Regions from separate parts of the Lutispora sp. QWL-02 genome, predicted to be linked through region 1. Evidence: riboswitches for the same ligand, from Rfam matches in the RefSeq annotation. Region 1 holds a riboswitch; the other holds the start of a gene.
What was found. Region 1 has a riboswitch for cobalamin ahead of AC4HCY_RS15575 (ribonucleoside triphosphate reductase). Riboswitches for the same ligand answer to the same signal wherever they lie in the genome.
Positions count from the first base shown of each region.

Region 2: linked by a shared signal. The riboswitch ahead of cobT (nicotinate-nucleotide--dimethylbenzimidazole phosphoribosyltransferase) and the one ahead of AC4HCY_RS15575 (ribonucleoside triphosphate reductase) in region 1 are both predicted to bind cobalamin.

Region 1 is NZ_CM177762.1:3,299,955-3,303,161, reverse strand. It holds gene recQ (DNA helicase RecQ) at 1-1,008, shown strand, start outside; cobalamin riboswitch at 1,093-1,277, shown strand; gene AC4HCY_RS15575 (ribonucleoside triphosphate reductase) at 1,365-3,207, shown strand, end outside.
Region 2 is NZ_CM177762.1:3,020,656-3,023,862, reverse strand. It holds partial or broken gene AC4HCY_RS14375 (manganese catalase family protein) at 1-152, shown strand, start outside; gene AC4HCY_RS14370 (hypothetical protein) at 210-542, opposite strand; gene AC4HCY_RS14365 (patatin-like phospholipase family protein) at 704-1,633, shown strand; cobalamin riboswitch at 1,708-1,899, shown strand; gene cobT (nicotinate-nucleotide--dimethylbenzimidazole phosphoribosyltransferase) at 1,982-3,049, shown strand; gene cobU (bifunctional adenosylcobinamide kinase/adenosylcobinamide-phosphate guanylyltransferase) at 3,058-3,207, shown strand, end outside.

The DNA.
Region 1 (3,207 bases):
TCATTTATATATGACAAATCCAATATAATGGTGGCTACAAATGCTTTTGGTATGGGCATTGATAAATCTAATATTTCCTATATAATTCACTACAATATGCCCAAGAATATTGAAAGCTACTATCAAGAAGCCGGCAGAGCAGGAAGGGATGGAGAACCTGCGGAATGCTTGCTTTTTTATGGCGGACAAGACGTAGTCATAAACCAATTACTAATAGATAATTCTAATGGCAATGAGGACTTGGATAAAGAGACAATTGAAGCTATAAAAGAAAAAGACCGGGAATTATTAAAAATAATGACATTTTACTGTCATACTAATGATTGCCTGAGGGAATATATACTAAACTATTTTGGAGAAAAAGCATCAAATTATTGTGGGAATTGCTCAAATTGCAACACAAATTTTGAAGAGGAAGACGTTACTATTGAGGCTCAAAAGATAATGTCTTGTATAAAAAGAGTTGGGCAGCGTTTTGGTATAAGAATGATTGTTGATATATTGAGAGGCAGCAAAAATCAAAGAATTATAAATAACAGCCTTAATAATATATCAACCTATGGGGTAATGTCTAGTGTTTCCGAGAGCAGGATCAGGGATGTTATAAATTTTCTTGTATTGCAGGGATATTTGGAGATAACGAACAGTGAATATCCTGTAGTTCAGCTTACACATAAGGCAGTGGAAGTCCTTTTTGGCGATTGCAGAATTAGCATGAAGGTGCAAAAGCATTATAAAGATGAGGACAAACCTGCCAAAGCCAAAACTAAGACAGAACAATTAAATACAAACATAAATGAAGAGCTGTTTGAGAGATTACGATTGCTCCGAAGCAAAATTGCTCAAGATCAGCAAGTACCGGCATATATAGTTTTTGCAGATGCTGCTCTTAGGGATATGTGTATCAAAATGCCCAAAAATAGTGACGAGTTTTTACAAGTAAACGGTGTTGGACAGGTCAAGCTTGAGAGATACGGGAAGGAATTTTTAGAAGAGATTAACAGCTAAATTTAGTAAAATATAAATTGACGCTATCTTAGCTCATCAAACTGATTGACACAATATATGGTATATGTTACTATATTAATAACTAAATATTGTGCTAGCAAGGTGCTTGTACCTAGGGTACGGCTTAAAAGGGAAACAGGTGAAAATCCTGTACGGTCCCGCCGCTGTAATGGGGAAATGCTTCATTGTATATGCCACTGAATATTTCGGGAAGGCATGATGCATTGATGACCCGTAGTCAGAAGACCTGCCTTTGCGGATGTACCATTAACTCTACGAGTGATAGGGGGTGCTTTTACGGTTGACTCCCTTTGCTTTTTTGCAAAGGGTTTATTATTTTTAAACAGGAGGCTATTATGATTTCTGAAGTTGTAAAAAGGGATGGCAGGCGTGAAGCCTTTGATCCGGAGAAGATATCCCGTGCGATTTTTAAAGCTGCAGTGGCCTGTGGAGGCAAAGACCTTCAATTGGCGGAAGAACTGGCAAAGCAGGTTGTAAAAAAGCTTGAAAGCAAATATATAAATAAAACTCCGGATATTGAAGATATTCAAGATATTGTTGAAAAGGTGCTCATTGAAAATGGGCATGCTCGAACTGCAAAAGCATACATACTGTATAGGCAAAAAAGGAAAAGCGCCAGAGAAATGGATGCTTTAATCGGTGCGACAATTGAAATGTTTTCCGACTACCTGTCGGGCAAGGATTGGCAAATAAATGAAAACGCCAATTCACAGAAGAGCGTCAATGGCCTAAATAATTATGTCAGGGATGTATTTACGAAAAAGTACTGGCTTTACGAGGTATATCCGGAGGAAGTAAGGAAGGCTCATGAAAGCGGTGACTGCCATATTCACGACCTCGGCTTTTTTGGTCCTTACTGTGCCGGTTGGGATTTGCGCCAGCTATTGATGGATGGCTTTGGCGGAGTTCCGGGTAAGGTGGAAAGCGGTCCGGCCAGGCATTTGCGCTCTTTTCTCGGGCAAATAGTAAACTCCACCTTTACAACCCAGGGAGAAACCGCAGGAGCACAGGCCTGGTCAAGCTTTGACACATACTGTGCTCCATTTATACGCTACGATAATTTGAGCTATAAACAAGTTAAACAGTGCCTCCAGGAGTTCATATTTAATATCAATGTGCCAACAAGGGTTGGCTTTCAATGTCCCTTTTCCAATCTTACCTTCGATATACGGGTTCCATCAACATTAAAGGATGAGGCTGTGATTTTGGGAGGAAAATACACCGATGATAAATATGGCGATTTCCAGAAGGAAATGGATATGTTTAATTTAGCCTTTTGCGAGGTCATGCTGGAAGGCGATGCAAAGGGGCGTGTATTTACTTTCCCGATACCCACAATAAACATAACAAAGGATTTTGATTGGCAAAGCCCTATAGTGGACGCATTTATGCGGATTACATGCAAATATGGCATACCATATTTCGCTAATTACATAAATTCTGACCTTTCACCTGAAGATGCAGTATCTATGTGTTGCCGTTTGAGACTTAATACGAGAGAATTAAAGAAACGGGGGGGCGGGCTTTTTGGAAGCAATCCATTGACAGGCTCCATCGGAGTTTTCACAATCAATTTGCCGCGTATCGGCTATCTGTCCAAAACTAAAGAAGAGTTTTTATCCAGTCTTAGAAGAATTGCCGAGATTGGCCGCACTTCTCTTGAAATAAAAAGAAAGATAATTGAACAGCAAACGGAAAAAGGGCTATATCCATACTCTGCCTATTATTTGAGAAATGTAAAGCAGAGATTTGGAAGGTATTGGCACAATCACTTCAGCACCATAGGAATCCTTGGAATGAATGAAGCCCTTATTAACTTCATGGGAAAGGATATAGCCTCGGAGGAAGGCAAAGCCTTTTCATTGGAGGTGATGAATTTCCTCAGGGAGCTTCTCCTTGAATTCCAGGACGAAACCGGCAATGTGTATAACCTTGAAGCAACGCCGGCAGAGGGGACCTCTTATCGGCTGGCAATGCTGGACAAGAATAAATACAGGGATATCATCACGGCAGGAAGGGATATACCCTATTATACAAATTCAACTCAGCTTCCGGTAGACCATACGGATGACATGTTTGAGGTTATGGATCATCAAGATAAGCTGCAAATTCTTTATACAGGTGGAACAGTACAGCATTTATACCTTGGAGAAGCCATAGAGGATGTAACGGTGTGCA
Region 2 (3,207 bases), 280 kb from region 1:
CCACATATGAGCATCTGATCCAATCCACCAATGATAGGGGTGTGATTGAGACCTTAAGCTTTTTAAGAGAGAGAGAAGTCGTTCATTTCCAGAGGTTTGGTGAGACTTTGCGTCTGGTTCAGGAACATTTGGATAGAAAGATGTACTATTAATAAATCCGGCTGAGAAGCCGGATTTATTAATAGTCTGTTACATGAATGCCTATCTTGTTAGCATTTGCATTGATTACTTGATTCCAGAAGTTCATCTAATATTGTTTCGCAATCTACTATGATAGAGCAGATGCAATCCATATCTACAAATTTGAATTTATCATGATAACGGAATACTGCTAAATCACCTATTACCGCTACCAGGCATGCATCTTCCAAAATGCAGTCTTCACAAGTATTTTTTAGTATGGCAGTTACCCTATTCTCATCATCTTTTGCCAATAAGCAGAGAAGCTCTCTTATGCTATCAGGAAAATTCTTTACTCTGAACTCTTTGCATTCTCTTCTGTCGTAATCCTTACATTCTTTTTTGCAGCAGTCTTTACCCATATGCGCTTCACCTCCCAATTGTAGGTGCCCTTCACCTGCTGATTCAGGTGTTGTTCACCTCTAATACCATAATATTTTTTCAGACCTAAAGTGTTACAAGTCTTTTTATAAATTTTGGACTTATTAATAATTATCTATTTTAAATATAGGGGGTTTAAGAAATGAAATTGGGCTTAGTTTTTTCCGGAGGTGGAATCAGAGGGCTTTCTCACATAGGAGCCTTAACTTGTTTGACGGAATATGGATTAAAACCGAAGATGGTTTCAGGCTGCAGTGCAGGAAGCATCATTGCCGGGTTATATGCAGCAGGAATAGCTCCAAAAGATATGGAAATGTTAGCATTGAAGAATATTTCGCAGATCATTGATATAGATTATAAGGGGATATTTAAAGCCATAGGGAATTTTATTGCAAATAAAAATGCAGAAGGAACGTTAAGCGGCTTTATTAAAGGCGATAGGATTGAAAAAACAATAGATAAAATTTTGAATGGTAAAAAGATGCATGAAGCAGATATATTTCTTGCTATACCAGCTGTGGATATCAATAGAGGCAGGACTGTAATGTTTGTCAGCCGGAAGGTGCCCCAAGAGAATGAGAAGGCATTATATATCGATGGGATCAAAATATCGGAGGCCATAAGAGCAAGCATATCAATACCTGTGATATTCTGCCCAAAAAAAATCGGGGATTATTCTCTTGAATTGGTGGATGGAGGATTAGAGGATAATCTGCCCTTTGAAATAATCATGAGCATGGGCGCTGATAAAATATTATGCTATGATCTGGGATATAACGGGCAATTAAAGAAGGGCATAGACAATATTTTTGAGATAGCATCCCAATCTCTAAGTATTTTTAGTTATACAATCACATCATTGAAAAAAGAGAAGTATGGGATTGATGATTTGAGCAGCTTCAGAAAAAGGAATTTGAGGCATGTCAGAAATAAAAAGGAAATACTGATTCTAAATCCCGGTATATATGATGTTTCAATATTGGAGACAAAAAGAGCTCCTGAGATGATAGAAAGGGGATATGAGTTTACAAAAAAATATGCTAATGATATATTGGAATTCATATACGGGTGATACGGGCAGGCTGGCATGAACGCCAAAGCGAATTAATAGATTGACTCAGTTTTTTAAAAACATTATAATTAGAGCAATAGAATATCATTTTTGGTGCCTTAGGCATATATTGAATGCATGAGGTTAAAAGGGAAAGCAGTTAAAACCTGCTGCAGCCCCCGCTACTGTATATGGGATGAAATCCGACTATGCCATTGGGGAACCGAGAAGGCAGGAGAGTAAGATGAACCATGAGCCAGGAAACCTGCCAATTATCGTTTCAACCTTCGGAGGGAGGGGATGATCATCTTTTCATATTCCCACACTGCAGGTGTGGTTTTTTATTTTGATTTAAGGAGAAAGGTTTGAATGAAGGATTTGAATGAAATACTGGAAGGCATAGAAGGAAGCTATGAGCATGCCAAAATTAAAGCAAAAGAAAGATTGGACAATCTGGCGAAACCTTTAGGAAGCTTAGGGCAATTAGAAGAAATCGCAATAAGGCTTTCAGGCATAACAGGCAAGATCAGCAATCCTATGACCAATAAGCAGCTTATAATAATGTCGGCAGATAATGGTGTAGTAGAAGAAGGAGTGAGCAGCTGCCCTCAGAATATAACGGCAATTCAAACGATCAATTTCATAAGAGGGGTTACAGGTGTGGGGGTATTGGCGAAGCATGCAGGAGCCAAGCTCAAGGTTGTTGATATAGGAATCAATGCAGATATTGATTATCCCGGCTTATATAAAAGGAAAATCAGGAAAAGCACATGGAATATGGCCAAAGGCCCTGCCATGACGAGAGAAGAGGGCTTAAAGGCTATAGAGACAGGCATAAATATGGTTGAAGAAGCCTTCCGGGAAGGGGCGCAGGTTTTAGGCACCGGTGAGATGGGGATAGGCAACACGAGCACCTCAAGCGCTATTATAATGGCTTTTACAGGATGCGATGCGGATGAGGTTGTAGGCAAAGGTTCCGGTCTCACGGGAGAAGGTTTTGAAAACAAAAAGAAAATTATAACCCAGGCATTAAAAATCAATAATCCGGACAAAAATGACCCCATAGATGTGCTGTCAAAGGTCGGAGGATTTGATATAGGCGGTATGGCAGGCTGTTTTATTGGGGCTGCATATTATAGATTGCCTGTTTTGATTGATGGCTTGATATCTGCGGCAGCCGCGTTATTGGCATATGAGCTGAATCCTATGACCGCGGATTATATGTTCACTTCTCATTGTTCAGCAGAGCCCGGATATAAGACAATAATAGACATATTAGGATTAAAGCCTATGCTTAATCTGGATATGCGGCTGGGTGAGGGAAGCGGCTGCGCCATAGCTTTCAATATTTTGGAGGCGGCTGATGAAGTGATCACAAACATGGCAACTTTTGAAGAGGCCTCAATAAAAAATGATTATTTAATCGATATAAGGTAGGGATATTTATGGGCAAATGTATTTTGGTTACAGGCGGAGCAAGAAGCGGGAAGAGCAGTTTTTCAGAGAATATGGCAAAAAGCTATGGAGAAAAGGTGATATACATAGCCACTGCCGTAGCCTTTGACAGTGAAATGGAAGACAGGATAAAAAAGCAT